Regions from separate parts of the Streptomyces sp. CLCI03 genome, predicted to be linked through region 2. Evidence: riboswitches for the same ligand, from Rfam matches in the RefSeq annotation. Region 2 holds a riboswitch; the other holds the start of a gene.

Region 1 (7,586 bases), 1.3 Mb from region 2:
ACCGCGATGAAGCCGTAGCCCTTCTCCGCGTTGAACCACTTGACGGTGCCCTGAGCCATGCCTAACTCCCCTATTACTGGCCCTTGCGCAGGAACGCACTTCACGATCCCGGGTCAGAACTTGCGTCGGAACGCGTCGACCGAGGCTGAATGTATCTGCGCGGATGCTGTCTGCAACAGGTCAATCCGATGAGAATTCTGGACACAGAGAAACATTGAAATAGAGTGAAAATTTGCCATACTCCCGGGCAACTCGGGCCTGACATATCTCGCCAAAGCCCCATAACGCACTCGCATGTTGGCCCGATGTCGACCCTCACGCGGCCCGTTCATATGCGGCGGGCAAGAACAGCGGAGGGGACTTCCCCAACCCTACCGTGCCCAATCAAGCAGAATTGCCCCCTCCGCTTTGGCGGAGGGGGCAATTTCGGTTTGCGCGTGTCACCTGGAAGACGACCAGGATGATTCGGGCGATCCGGGGAATCCGGGAGATCCGGAAGATCCGGGGATCAGCACCCGCCGGCGACGGCCGGGATGATCGAGACACCGGCGCCGTCGGGCGTCGCCGCCTGCAGCCCGCCCTCGAAGCGCACGTCGTCGTCGTTGACGTAGACGTTCACGAAGCGGCGCAGCTTGCCCTGGTCGTCCAGGACGCGCGCGGCGATGCCCGGGTGGTTCTTCTCCAGGGACTCGATGACCTCGGCGAGGGTCGAGCCCTCGGCCGGGACCTCGGCGACGCCGCCGGTGTAGGTGCGCAGGATGGTGGGGATGCGGACGTTGACGCTCATGGCGCTACTGCCTTTCCGGGAGAGCGGAGGGGAGATCAGGCGAGGCCGGCGGCGCGGAACGCGTCCAGGCTCGGGCGGATGGTGGCGGTCTGTCCGCTGTCCGCGGCCACCGCCTCCAGGGTCTTGAGGCCGTCACCGGTGTTGAGGACGACGGTGGTCAGCGTCGGGTCGAGCTGCCCGTTCTCGATGAGCTTCTTCGTCACGCCGACGGTCACGCCGCCCGCGGTCTCGGCGAAGATGCCCTCGGTCTGCGCGAGGATCTTGATGGCCTCGACGACCTGCTCGTCGTTCACGTCCTCGACGAATCCGCCGGTGCGCCGGGCGATGTCCAGGACGTACGGGCCGTCCGCCGGGTTGCCGATCGCGAGGGACTTGGCGATGGTGTTCGGCTTCTGCGGGCGGACCACGTCGTGACCGGCCTTGAAGGCGGTGGACACCGGGGAGCAGCCCTCGGCCTGAGCGCCGAAGATCTTGTACGGCTTGTCCTCGACGAGGCCGAGCTTGACGAGCTCCTGCAGACCCTTGTCGATCTTCGTCAGCTGCGAGCCGGACGCGATCGGGATGACGATCTGGTCGGGCAGCTGCCAGCCGAGCTGCTCGCAGATCTCGTACGCGAGCGTCTTGGAACCCTCGCCGTAGTACGGGCGCAGGTTGACGTTGACGAAGCCCCAGCCCTCGCCCAGCGGGTCACCGATGAGTTCGGAGCAGAAGCGGTTGACGTCGTCGTAGTTGCCCTCGATGCCGACCAGGTCGCCGCCGTACACACCGGCCATGACGACCTTGCCCTGCTCCAGGTCGTGCGGGATGAACACGCAGGAACGGAAGCCGGCACGGGCGGCCGCGGCGCCGACGGCGCCGGCCAGGTTGCCGGTCGAGGAGCAGGACAGGGTGGTGAACCCGAAGGCGCGGGCGGCCTCGACGGCGATGGCCACGACGCGGTCCTTGAAGGAGTGCGTCGGGTTGCCGGAGTCGTCCTTGACGTAGAGCTTGCCGGTGATGCCCAGCTCCTTGGCCAGGTTGGCCGCGTCCACGAGCTTGGTGAAGCCGGGGTTCAGGCTGGGCTTGGACGCCACGTCCGCGGGGACCGGCAGCAGCGGCGCGTAGCGCCAGATGTTGTTCGGGCCGGCCTCGATCGCGGCGCGCAGGGCTTCGGGGTCACCGGTCGGGAGGTCGTAGGCGACTTCCAGCGGTCCGAAGCACTCGGCGCACGCGAAGATGGGGCCGAGCTCGAAGCGGGTACCGCACTCGCGACAGGAAAGGCCGGTGGCAGGTCCGAGATCAACAGAGGTGGCGACAGTCTGTGCAGCCATGATGGCGAGGCCCTTTCTCCTCATCTTCCCCATGGCGCACTTCGCCATGAGACGGAATTGGCACCTTCCCTAGCCGGGGACCTCGCTGACGAGCGCTGCTGCGCGATCGCGAGAACCGACTGGAGGGTTGCCGGGGCTTCAACGGGCCGTGTCCCTCTGCCCCTCTGGATGAGCGGTATGGCACCGGCACACGCGCTCTGTGGCGCGCCGGTGCGTTTGTACGCGGGGACCCCCGGCATGCGGTGGTCCTTCGCGTTGTTCAAGACTGTAACCGAAGGCTCGGGCTGTTGAGACAGGCGTCCGAACCGCGAGATGGATCACATAAGGGCGAATATCGCCGACACGCAGGGAGTGCTGAGGGTGCTGGAAGAGGTGGAGCGCTGGCTGGCCGACCGCTCCTGGTCCGCCGCCGACCGACCGCTCGACCAGCTGCTCGACCGGAAACGGGCGGCCGGGACCACGGTCAGCGTGGTGCTGCCCGCGCTGGACGAGGAGGCGACCGTCGGCGCGATCGTCGAGGTCGTGCGGCGTGAGCTGATCGAGGGACTGCCGGTCCCCCTGGTCGACGAACTGGTCGTCGTCGACTCGGGCTCCGCCGACCGCACCGCGGAGGTCGCGGCGAAGGCCGGCGCCCGCGTGGTGCACCGCGACGAGATCCTGCCCCGCCTGCCGGCGCTGCCCGGCAAGGGCGAGGTGCTGTGGCGCTCGCTGCTGGCCACCCGTGGGGACATCGTCTGCTTCGTCGACGCCGACCTGCGGGACTTCTCCGCCGCCTTCGTCTCCGGGATCGTCGGACCCCTGCTGACCGACCCCGACGTGCAGTTCGTCAAGGCGATGTACGACCGCCCGTTCGGCGACACCCCCGGCCAGGGCGGCCGGGTCACCGAGCTGGTCGCCCGCCCCCTCCTCAACCTCCACTGGCCGCAGTTGGCCGGCTTCGTCCAGCCGCTGGGCGGCGAGTACGCCGTACGCCGCTCCCTGCTGGAACGGCTGCCGTTCCCCGTCGGCTACGGCGTCGAGCTGGGCCTGCTGGTCGACGCGCTGCACACGGTCGGGCTGGACGCGCTGGCCCAGGTGGACGTGGGCGTACGGCTGCACCGTCACCAGGACGGGCAGGCGCTGGGCCGGATGGCCGCGGCGATCTACCGCACCGCCCAGGTACGCCTCTCGCGCGGGCACCTCGTACGGCCGGAGCTCACGCAGTTCGAGCGCGGGCCGGAGGGCTTCGTACCGCGGACGTACCCGGTGGACACCGAGGAACGGCCCCCGATGGCGGGCATCGAGGAGTACGCACTGCGGCGCGCGGCGTGAGGGAACGTACGGTTTGAGGGGGGTCGTACCGGGCTAGGTTTGGCGGCATGGCTTCCCAGGTGCTCGTCGCAGCGAACCGCGGCCCCCTCTCCTACGCCCTCGACGAGGACCGTGCGCTCAGCGCCCGGCGCGGCGGGGGCGGTCTCGTCTCCGGCCTCTCGGCGGCCCTCGCCGAGCAGCCAGGGGCCCTGTGGATCTGCGCGGCGCTGTCGGACGCGGACCGGGAGGCGGTCCGCCGGGGCGTGAGCGAACCGGGCGTCCGGATGTTGGACATCGATCCCACGATGTATGACAACGCGTACAACGGCATCGCCAACTCTGTGCTGTGGTTCACGCACCACCACCTGTACGACGTCCCGCGCGAGCCGGTCTTCGACGCGGAGTTCCGCGCGCGGTGGGAGTCCTACGAGCGCTACAACCAGGCCTTCGCCGACGCCCTGGCCGAGGAGGCCGCGGAGGGCGCGCAGGTGCTGGTGCAGGACTACCACCTGGCGCTGGTGCCCGGACTGCTGCGGGTGCTCCGTCCCGACCTGCGGATCGCGCACTTCACGCACACCCCGTGGGCGGCGCCGGGCTATCTCGCCATGCTGCCGGACGTGGTCCGCGAGACCCTGCTGTGGGGCATGCTCGGCGCGGACGTGCTCGGCTTCCACACCGAGGCGTGGGCGGCCGAGTTCCTGGGGTCGGCCCGGCTCGACGACGCGTGGGGGCGGTCCGAGGTGCGCGAGGGCTCGGTGGTGGAGCACCAGCGCTACTCGGTGTGGCCCACCCGCACCACGCGGGTGCGGGCGTACCCGCTGGGCGTGGACGGGGACGAACTGCGGGCGCTGGCGCACCGGCCGGAGGTGAACGCCAAGCTGGCGGAGCTGCGGGCGGAGGTGGACGGCCTGCGGACGATCGTCCGCGTGGACCGCACCGAGCTGTCGAAGAACATCCTGCGCGGCCTGCTGGCCTACCGGGAGCTCCTGACCACGCGCCCGCAGTGGCGGGGCCGGGTGGTCCACCTGGCGTCGGCGTACCCCTCGCGGCAGGACCTGAAGGTGTACCGGGACTACACGCAGTCGGTGCGGGACCTGGCGGCGGAGATCAACGAGGAGTTCGGTACGGAGGACTGGCAGCCGGTGCTGGTGTCGGTGAAGGACGACTTCGAACGCTCGCTGGCGGCGTACCGGCTGGCGGACGTGGCGCTGGTGAATCCGGTGCGGGACGGGATGAACCTGGTGGCGAAGGAGATCCCGGTGGTGTCGGAGGCGGGGTGCGTGCTGGTGCTGTCGACGGGGGCGGGGGCGTACGAGGAGCTCCGCCAGGACGCGCTGACGGTGAACCCGTACGACGTGACGCAGACGGCGGAGGCGTTGCACGCGGCGCTGGCGATGCCGGTGCCGGAACGTGCGGAACGCACGAAGCGGCTCTCCGCTGCCGCGACGGCCCTCCCGCCGTCCGCCTGGTTCGAGGCCCAGCTGTCGGCCCTGACCTGAGCCGGGGCTCCGCCCCGGACCCCGCGCCTCAAACGCCGGAGGGGCTGAATTTTCCGCCGGCGCCGGCCCACATCCAGCCTCGCCGGCGTTTGAGGCGCGGGGTCCGGGGGCGGAGCCCCCGGCAACGGACGGTCAGGACCGCAGGGCCGCGGCCAGCTGGGCCAGGAAGGCGGCCACCGGGCCCGGGCCGGGGAGGACCAGGTCGGCGCGTGCGGCGAGCTCGGGGACCTCCGCGGAGCCACTGCACACCAGCAGCCCCGGCAGGCCGTCCGTACGGCCCTTCTCCACCGCCGCGAACGCCGCCAGGTCACCCAGGTCGTCGCCCGCGTACAGCACCGCCTCCGCGTCCCGCTCCGCCAGGAACTCGGTCAGGGCGACGCCCTTGTCCATGCCCGGCGGCCGAAGCTCCAGCACCGCCCGCCCCGGCTCGACCATCAGCCCGTGCCGCGCCGCGAGGTCCGCCAGCGGCTCCCGCAGCGCCGCGAAGGCCGCCGCCGGATCCTCCGCCCGCCGGGTGTGGACGGCCAGCGCCCGGCCCTTCTCCTCGATCCAGGTGCCGCGCCAGGCCCCGATCGAGTCCAGGAACCCCGGCAGCTCCGCCCGGACCGCCGCCACCCCGGGGTGTTCGGCGGGCGCGTGGACGATGCCGCTGACGGCGTCCCACCGTTCGGCTCCGTAGTGGCCGAGGACGACCAGGTGCTGCAGACCGGGGACCCCGGCGAAGCCCCCGTAGCGGACGGCGACGCCCGCCGGCCGGCCGGTGATCACGGCCACCGAGTCGACCTCGGGGGCGAGTGCGGACAGGGCCGGGACGGCTCCGGGGTGGGCTCTGGCCTGGTCCGGGTCCGGGACGATGTCGGCGAGGGTACCGTCGAAGTCCAGGGCGACCACGGACCGGCGAGGTGTGCGGAGGAGGGCTTCGAGTCCCTCGCGTCCGGCAGCGGTGACGGGCATCGGCAAGTCGTGCGGATGGCTCCCCATACGCACGACCCTAACGGGCCGGCCGTGGGACGGCTACGGCTATCGCCGGGCTCGCTGCGCCTCTCGGATCCTGCGCAGCCGGTTGACCGTGCCCGGGGCGTGGGCCAGCGCCCGCGGGTCGTCCATGAGCGCGTTGAGCAGCTGGTAGTAGCGGACGGGGGTCATCCCCAGCCCTTCCCGTATGGCCCGTTCCTTGGCTCCGGGCCCGGGCCAGGTACGTCCCTCGTACGCGAGCACCGCGGCCTCCGTGGCCGTCAGCTGCCCCTCGTCCGTCATACCGCCAGATTAACGCCGTGCTCCGACAGTCGGCCCGCCGCCACCGCTCAGCGCGGGTCGGACGCGCGGGCGGCCGTGGCGATCTGCTCCAGGACCTTCGCGGGCTGTCCACCGGGCTGGACGGTCTTGCCGATGTTCTGCTTGATGTCCTCGCTGACGCCCGCCCAGGACTTCTTGCCGACGGGGTACAGCCGGGAGTTGGGCAGGGCCGTGAGGAAGGGCTTCAGCTGCGCGGACGAGCCGCCGGTGGCGGCCTGCTTGGCCTGGTAGCCGCTGGTGGTGGCGGGCAGCAGGTCGTACTTCTCGGTGAAGGCCGTCACGTTCTTGGGCTGGTACAGGAAGTCCAGGAACTTGCCGGACTGCTGGCGGTGGCCGTTCTTGAAGGCCATGACCCAGTCCGCGACGCCCATCGCGGGCTGGTCGCTGCCGTCGGCGGTGGGCAGCGGCACCATGCCGAACTTCACGCCCTTGGCCGCGGCCTGCTTGAGCAGGGTCGGGTGCCCGTTGAGCATGCCGACCTCACCCTTGGTGAAGCCGTCGAAGGCGGCCTGGCGGTCCAGCTTGCCGGGCTCCACGGGTCCGGTCAGCCCCTGGCCGACCATCTTGTCCCGCAGGAACTCCAGCGCCTTGACGTTGGGGGCGGAGTCGATCGCGTACGACTCCTCGTTGTCGGTGTAGCCGCCACCGCCCGCGAGCATCCACATCATCGTCTCGGCCTGCGCCTCCTCGCGGCCCAGCGGGACCGCGAAGGGGGTGGGCACGTTCGCGGCCTTGAGCTTCTTGGCGGCGGCTTCGAGGTCCGCCCAGCTCTTCGGCTGCCAGCCCTTGGCGTCCTTGCCGATCACGCCGGCGTCGGCGAGGAGCTTCTCGTTGTAGAAGAGCAGCCGGGTGCTGGAGACGAAGGGCATGCCGTACTGGACCTGCTTGACCTTGCCGGCGTCGGCGAGCGGGCCGAGGAAGTCGGCCTCGGTCTTCACGGAGAGCAGCTCTTCCGCCGAGTACAGCTTCCCGGCGGCGGCGTAGTCGGAGTAGGCGCCGATCTGGGCGATGTCGGGGGCCTTGCCGGCCTTGACCATCTCGGCGACCTTGGCGTCGACCTCGGACCAGGAGTAGACGCTGACCTCGACCTTCGTGCCGGGGTTGGCCTTCTCGAAGTTCGCGGCGAGGTCCTTCCAGTAGGCCTCGGAGGAGTTCTGCGGATTGTCCCCGTAGTCGGCCGCCACGACCCGGAGGGTCACCTCGTTGTCTCCGGTGAGTCCGCCGATGGCTCCGCAGCCCGTCAGCGTCACGGCAGTCAGGCACAGCGCGGCGCCGGAAGCGGCCAGGCTCAGGTAACGGCCCTTCACAGTTCTCCATCCACCCTTTCTTGTACGTACGATCCACGTAAGGTCTACACCACTTTGGCGGCTCGTCCACATCGGGCTCCCGGCCGGGGTACCGAAT
Region 2 (7,586 bases):
GCGCCGCCGTATGCGTCGTCCTGCGGACCGCAGCTCGTAACCCTACGGCCTGCCACCGCTTCAGGTGGGTCCCCTTACGTCATGCTCTGTCACATGATCGTAAAGTGGCGGGCCGTTCGCGAGGCCGCCCGGGGACCGGTGGTCACCCATGCGCTGATCGCGGGCTGCGCCGTGGTGTTCGTTCTCGGCCCCGCCTCGGGGCTCAACCCGGCCTACGGGACGGGGGATGAGCTGCTGTCCGCCGGGACGGCCTACTTCCGACGCTGGGGCGTGGTCCCGGACGAACTGTTCACGGGCACCCCCCGGGCCTGGCTGACCCCGCTGACGGCCCTGTTCGTCCACGGCAGCTGGCTGCACCTGCTGGGGAACATGCTGTTCCTCCACGTCTTCGGTGCGATGGCGGAGGAACGGATGGGCCGCCCGGCGTTCCTCGGCTTCTACCTCTGCACGGGCTACCTGGCGATGGCGGCGTACGCGGCGGCCAACGCGGGCTCCCCGCAAACGCTGGTCGGCGCCTCCGGCGCCATCTCGGCCGTCCTGGGCGCGTTCCTCTTCCTGCTCCCGCGGGCGAGGGTGACGAGCCTGTTCCCGTTCCTCTTCTTCCTGCCGTTGCGGTTCCCGGCGTGGATCGTGCTGCTGTTCTGGTTCGCCCTCCAATGGGTGGCGGCACAGCGGGCCGGCAGCGGGCCGGGGGTCGCCTATCTGGCCCATCTGGTGGGCTTCTCGCTCGGCTTCCTCTACGCGTGGGCCCGATATCGGGGTACGACTAGAGTGAGACGACCAGCGACGGCCACCGAGGGAGACAGCCAGCCGTGATCACCGCGATCGTGCTCATCAAGACCAGCGTGGACCGGATCCCCGAGATCGCCGAGTCCATCGCCGCCCTCGAGAACGTCAGCGAGGTCTACTCCGTCACGGGGACGTACGACCTGATCGCGCTGGTCCGCGTGGCCCGCCACGAGAACCTGGCGGACATCATCCCCGGCCGCATCAGCAAGATCCCGGGCGTCGAGGCGACGGACACGCACGTGGCCTTCCGCACGTACTCCCAGCACGACCTGGAAGCGGCGTTCGCGATCGGCCTGGACGCGTAACGCCTCCGGCGCGGTCTGCCGGGACCCTGCGGTGTTCAGCTGGACTCGGGCTGCGCCCGGCGCCGCGCCTCAAACGCCGGCGAGGCTTGATGTGCGGGCCCGTGTCTCGGTAGGTGTCGGGGTGGGGGGCCGGGGTGGGGTGTCTCCTCGGCTCGCGCCTTACGGGCATGTCTCGGCTGTCGGGCGGGGTTGCGCGCTCGTCCTGCGGGGACACCCCACCCCGTCCCCCCACCCCTCCGGCCGTACCGTCGAAGCCCCGGCGTGGGGCGGGGACACGCAGGAGGGTCCCCGCAGGACGAGGCGTCACCACGGCCGCCTTGCCGAGACCCCCCGCACGCGCCGAGCCGAGGAGACCCTCCTGCGGGGCCCCGCACCACCCACACCCCCCAGCCCCGCCGGCGATTGAGGCGCCGCCCCGGGCGCAGCCCGAGCCCGGCTGAACACCACCGAGCCGCCCGCAGGGCATCCGGCAGGCCGACCCGAGCCTCACACCACCGCGCCGCCCCGCAGGGGAACGCAGCGGCCTTCCTCCGTGCGGTACTGCCACTTGGCTCCGGAGGTGACCAGTTCCTTCACCGCGTCGACGAAGCGGTCGACGTGCTCGTCCGGGGTGCCGGCGCCGAAGCTGACGCGGATCGCGTTCAGGGAGCGCTCCCCCGGCGCCGCCTCGGGGGCTCCGCATTCGCCCTGGGCCTGCGGCTCGCTGCCGAGCAGGGTCCGTACCAGCGGGTGGGCGCAGAACAGGCCGTCGCGGACGCCGATCCCGTACTCGGCGGACAGCGCGGCGGCGAAGTGGGAGCTGTTCCAGCCGTCCACGACGAAGGAGATGACGCCGACGCGCGGGGCGTCGTCCCCGAAGAGGGAGAGGATCCGGACCTCGGGAACCTCCGCCAGGCCCGACCGGACCTTCGTGATGAGCTGCTGCTCGCGGGCGACGAGGTTCTCGAAGCCGGCCTCGGTCAGGGCCTTGCAGGCCGAGGCGATGGAGTAGACGCCGATGACGTTCGGGGAACCGGCCTCGTGGCGGGCGGCCGTGGTGTGCCACTCGACGTCCACGCCGCCGTCCTCGCGCCGGGCCACCTTGCGGGAGGCGCCGCCGCCGGCGAGGTAGGGCTGGGCGTCCTGGAGCCAGTCGGCGCGGCCCGCGAGGACGCCCGAGCCGAAGGGCGCGTAGAGCTTGTGTCCGGAGAAGGCGACCCAGTCGACGTCCAGTTCCTGCACGGAGACGGGGTGGTGCGGGGCCAGTTGGGCGGCGTCCAGGACGATGCGGGCGCCGTGGGCGTGCGCGGCGGCGGCGAGTTCCTTGACGGGCCACAGCTCGCCGGTGACGTTGGAGGCGCCGGTGACGCAGACCAGGGCGGGGCCGTAGGGGTCGCGGTCGGCGAGGGCCCGCTCCAGGGTGGCGACGGCTTCGGCCGGGGTGCGCGGGGCGTTGAGGTAGGTGACCCGTGCGTCGACCCAGGGCAGCAGGGAGGCGTGGTGCTCGGTCTCGAAGACGAACACCTGGCAGTCGGCGGGGAGTACGGCGGCGAGCAGGTTCAGCGAGTCGGTCGTGGAGCGGGTGAAGACGACCTGGTCGGTGGGGCGGCAGTCGAGGAACTCGGCGACGGTGACGCGGCTCTGCTCGAAGAGGTCGGTGGAGAGCTGCGAGAGGTATCCGGCGCCGCGGTGCACGCTGCCGTAGTAGGGGGCGTACGCGGCGACGTCGTCCCAGACGCGCTGCAGGGCGGGGGCGCTGGCCGCGTAGTCGAGGGCCGCGTAGGTGACCTCGCCGCCGGTGACGAGGGGGACGGTGACGTCCCGGCCGAGGACGGCGAGCGGCTCGGCACAGGCGGGGTCGACGGTGGCGGTGGCGACGGCGGTGTTCAGGGATGCGGACATGGCGGTATCTCCCGGCAGGCAGGGCTGAATGGCTTCGGTGTGCCCGTACGCGGGTACGGCGCTGCGGCCGTCCGGGGTACGGGAAGGTCCTCGGTCCGCGCGGGGCGGGGGTACACGGAAGTGACCCTGATCCGAGGGTGAAGTAGGGGCGGAGTCGCCCTATCGCATTCGCTTGCTCACGGAAAAAGCTCCTCGAGAAGACCAGGACCCCTGGTGTCGAGGGATCCGCGCTTGCCGTAGGCCTTGCTGCCTACGACCTGGTCATCACCCGGGGCACCCCGCCACGGAAGGAGGGTTGCCGGACAGCAAGCCGGGGCCTAAACGCTGTCACTCGTGACCTGGTCAGCATCCTGCCACAAGATCGCCCGAAGGCAAGACCCCGGTCCGAATGGCGGACCGGGGTCGTCGCTTTCGCGCCGTTCTCGTGCGGCTACGCGTTGCTGGCGGTGACCCAGCGCTCCAGGGCGGCCCGCGCCGCGCCCGAGTCGATGGACTGGGCCGCTCGGGCGATACCGGCCGTGAGCTGCTCCTCCAGGCTGCCGGGGCCGGGGTCGAGGGCGACCAGGGCGGCCGCCGAGTTGAGCAGTACGGCGTCGCGGACCGGGCCGGTCTCGCCGGCCAGCAGGCGGCGGGCCACGTCCGCGTTGTACGAGGGGTCCCCGCCGGCCAGGGCGGAGACGCCGACCAGGGGGATGCCCACGTCACGGGGGTCGAAGGCCTGCTCGGAGACCTTGCCGTCGCGGACCCACCAGACGCGTGAGGTCGAGGTGGTGCTCAGTTCGTCCAGGCCGTCGTCGCCGCGGAAGACCAGCGCGGAGGAGCCCCGTGAGGCGAGCACGCCCGCGACGATGGGGGCCATCCGGGGGTCGGCCACGCCCGAGGCCTGGGCGCGTACCCGGGCCGGGTTGGTCAGCGGGCCGAGGACGTTGAAGGTGGTGCGGATGCCGAGTTCCTTGCGGGCCGCCGCGACGTGGCGCAGGGCCGGGTGGAACTTGACCGCGAAGCAGAAGGTGATGCCCGCTTCCTCGGCGACCTCCGCGACGCGCGCCGTGCCGAGGTCGAGGTTGACGCCGAGCTTCTCCAGGACGTCGGAGGAGCCGCTCGCGGAGGACGCGGCCCGGTTTCCGTGCTTGACGACCTTGGCGCCGGTACCGGCGACCACGATCGCCGACATCGTGGAGATGTTCACCGTTTTGGCCCCGTCGCCACCGGTGCCGACGATGTCGACCGTGCGGCCGGGTACCTCGATCAGGTTGGCGTGCGCGTACATCGCCCGTACGAGGCCGTTGATCTCCTCGACGGTCTCCCCCTTGGCCCGCAGCGCGACCATGAAGCCGGCGATCTGGGCGTCGGTGGCTTCTCCGCGCATGATCCGGTCCATGGCCCAGGCGGTGTCCTCGGCGGTCAGGTCCTGGCCGGTCAGCAGAGCGTCGAGAACGCCCGGCCAGCCACGGGCCGCCACGCTGTCGCCGCCTGCCGGGGTCGCAACGTTCATGGTCCGCTCCTGCTGTCGGTGGGCCGTCCTCATGCTCTGGCGCCACGTCTGATCCGTCAGGGTTCAGCCTATCCAGCCCCGGTTACGGCAAAGAGCCCCGTCCAGACACTGGACGGGGCTCTCGCCGTGGCGACACCAGGACTGACCGAAATCAATCCCTCATGCGTTCATTCGGGGATCAGTGGTGGCCGTGGCCGGACTGGATCTCCTTGTATTCCTCCACCGTGGGCTTCGGAATCTGGTTGTTCTCACCGTAGAAGCCCTGGCTGAGCTTCGCGCGCAGCTTCTCGGTGGCCTTCACCTTGCGCTCGACACCGTTCTCGTCGACCGTCGGGCCGATCTCGATCGGCTTGTACTGCTCGTGCGCCGTGAGCTTGTGCAGCTGGCCCGCCGGGAGCGGCTCGTGGACCTCGACGAACTCACCGTGCGGCAGACGCTTGATGATGCCGGTCTCGCGACCGTGCAGCACCTTGTCGTGGTCCCGGCGCTGGAGGCCGAGGCAGATCCGCTTGGTGACGATGAACGCCAGCACCGGGACGACGAAGAAGCCGATCCGGACGAACCACGTGATCGAGTTGATCGACAGGTGGAAGTACTGGGCGAACATGTCGTTGCCGCCGCCGATGAGGAGCACGATGTACTCCGCGATCCAGGCGACACCGAAGGCGGTGCGGGTCGGGACGTTGCGCGGGCGGTCCAGGATGTGGTGCTCGCGCTTGTCCCCGGTGACCCAGGACTCGATGAAGGGCCAGACGGCGATCGCGCCGAGGACCAGCGGGAAGAGCAGCAGCGGGATGAACACGCCCAGGACGAGCGTGTGGCCCCACAGGTTGATCTCCCAGCCGGGCATGGCTCGGATCAGGCCTTCCGGCATACCCATGTACCAGTCGGGCTGCGCACCGGTGGACACGTGGTCCGGGCGGTACGGGCCGAGCGCCCAGATCGGGTTGATCGTGGCGATGGCGGCGACGGCCGAGATGACACCGAAGACCAGGAAGAAGAAGCCTCCGGCCTTGGCCATGTAGACCGGCAGCAGCGGCATGCCGACGACGTTGTTGTTCGTCTTGCCGGGGCCCGCGAACTGGGTGTGCTTGTGGTAGAAGACCAGGATCAGGTGGGCCACGAGCAGGCCCATCATGATCCCGGGCAGCAGCAGGATGTGCACCGAGTAGAACCGTGCGACGAAGTCGCCGCCCGGGAACTCCCCGCCGAACAGGAACATCGACAGGTAGGTGCCGACGACCGGGACGGACAGGATGGCGCCCTGCATGAAGCGGACACCGGTACCCGAGAGCAGGTCGTCCGGCAGCGAGTAACCGGTGAAGCCGGTGAACATGCCGAGGACCAGCAGCAGGAAGCCGAAGATCCAGTTGACCTCACGGGGCTTGCGGAACGCGCCGGTGAAGAAGACGCGCATCATGTGCACGATCATCGCCGCGACGAAGATCAGCGCCGCCCAGTGGTGGATCTGACGGATCAGCAGGCCACCGCGGACGTCGAAGCTGATGTCCAGCGTCGAGGCGAAGGCCTCGGACATCATGACGCCCTGCATCGGCACGTACGAGCCGTGGTACACGACCTCGTTCATGCTCGGGTGGAAGAACAGCGTCAGGTACACACCCGTGAGGATGATGATGATGAAGCTGTAGAGGCAGATCTCACCCAGCATGAAGGACCAGTGGTCCGGGAAGATCTTGCGCATGTTGGCCTTGGCCAGGCCGTAGATGCCCAGGCGGCCGTCCGCCCAGTCCGCTACGCGCTCGCCGGCCGGCGCTTTGCGCTGGTTGTTGTCGCTGGTGCTCATCCGCGCTCCCAGAATGCAGGACCGACGGGCTCTTCGAAGTCGCCGAGCGCTTCGAGGAAGCCTTCGTCATTCACGCCGATCCGCAGCTGCGGAAGCGCGTGACCGGCCGGGCCGAAGATGACACGGGCGCCGTCGGAGAGGTCGAAGGTGGACTGGTGGCACGGGCAGAGCACGTGGTGCGTCTGCTGCTCGTACAGGCTGATCGGGCAGCCGACGTGGGTGCAGATCTTGGAGTAGGCCACGATCCCGTCGTGGGACCACTCCAGTTCCTTCTTGTCCTTGATGTCGTCCGGCTGGATACGGACGATCATCAGGGCGGCCTTGGCGATCTGGACCTGGAAGTCGTGCTGCTCCTCCTCCAGGCCTTCCGGCCTGGCGAAGGTCAGCGACCCGACGAGCACGTCCTCGGGACGCAGCGGCTCGTTCGTGTTGTCGTTGATGAGCAGCTTGCCCTTGGCCCAAACGGTCTTGCGCAGCTTCTCCTCGGGCAGCGGGCCCAGGTCGCGCAGCAGCATGACGCCGGCGAGCGGCACCATGGCCAGCGCGCCCAGCATCGTGTTGCGGATCAGGGGCCGCCGGCCGATGCCGGACTCGTTGGCGCCGTCGGCGAAGTCCTGCAGGACCTGCGCCTTGACCTCCGGCGGAGCGGCGATCTCGTGGCGCTCGGCGGCGACCTCGACGTCGGACATCAGGGTGCGGGCCCAGTGGACCGCGCCCGCGCCGATGCAGAAGAGGGCCACGCCCAGGGTCAGGCCCAGGGAGAAGTTGAGCGCGCTGACCTTCCCGATGGGGAAGATGTAGACGATCTTGTCGACCGGGAAGATCACGTAGGACGCGATGAAGCCGATCGTCGCCAGCATCGACACCGTGAAGAGCATCGCGACGGTGCGCTCGGAGCGCTTGGCCGCCCGCTCGTCGATGTCCTGGATACGGGGCTTGTGGACCGGCAGGCCCGGGTCGGCGAACGGGTCGTCCGCGACCGCTACGCCACCGTGGTGGGCGTCGCCCTGCTCGCTCGGCAGGTGCTTCTCTTCGGGAATCTCTTGGCTACTCATGACTTCTTGGCCTTAGCGGTGTGGGCCGCGACCCAGACGGCGACAGCGATCAGCGCACCCAGGGCGAAGATCCAGCCGAACAGACCCTCGGAGACGGGGCCGAGGCCACCGAGCTTCAGGCCGCCGGGGCTGGTCGACTTCTCGCCGTTGACGTTCTGGAGGTACGCGATGATGTCCTTCTTCTGCTTCTCCGGCATGGTGCTGTCGGGGAAGGAGGGCATGTTCTGCGGGCCGGTCTGCATGGCCTCGTAGATGTG

Evidence for each region. A riboswitch is a leader RNA that binds a small molecule or an ion and turns the genes downstream of it on or off. The one in region 2 is predicted to bind S-adenosylmethionine.
Region 1: another riboswitch for S-adenosylmethionine. It lies ahead of thrC (threonine synthase); the one in region 2 lies ahead of ACWG52_RS26875 (aminotransferase class V-fold PLP-dependent enzyme).

Annotation. Positions count from the first base shown of each region.
Region 1 covers NZ_CM132132.1:4,474,292-4,481,877, reverse strand. Annotated here, with positions in the region: gene ACWG52_RS20750 (cold-shock protein) at 1-59, opposite strand, end outside; gene ACWG52_RS20745 (MoaD/ThiS family protein) at 509-787, opposite strand; gene thrC (threonine synthase) at 823-2,121, opposite strand; SAM riboswitch class I at 2,115-2,272, opposite strand; gene ACWG52_RS20735 (glucosyl-3-phosphoglycerate synthase) at 2,458-3,408, shown strand; gene ACWG52_RS20730 (alpha,alpha-trehalose-phosphate synthase (UDP-forming)) at 3,456-4,886, shown strand; gene otsB (trehalose-phosphatase) at 5,019-5,867, opposite strand; gene ACWG52_RS20720 (DUF3263 domain-containing protein) at 5,907-6,143, opposite strand; gene ACWG52_RS20715 (extracellular solute-binding protein) at 6,191-7,489, opposite strand.
Region 2 covers NZ_CM132132.1:5,822,849-5,830,434, reverse strand. Annotated here, with positions in the region: gene ACWG52_RS26885 (rhomboid family intramembrane serine protease) at 94-816, shown strand; gene ACWG52_RS26880 (Lrp/AsnC family transcriptional regulator) at 813-1,094, shown strand; gene ACWG52_RS26875 (aminotransferase class V-fold PLP-dependent enzyme) at 1,581-2,975, opposite strand; SAM riboswitch class IV at 3,198-3,314, opposite strand; gene trpD (anthranilate phosphoribosyltransferase) at 3,406-4,470, opposite strand; gene qcrB (cytochrome bc1 complex cytochrome b subunit) at 4,649-6,274, opposite strand; gene qcrA (cytochrome bc1 complex Rieske iron-sulfur subunit) at 6,271-7,329, opposite strand; gene qcrC (cytochrome bc1 complex diheme cytochrome c subunit) at 7,326-7,586, opposite strand, start outside.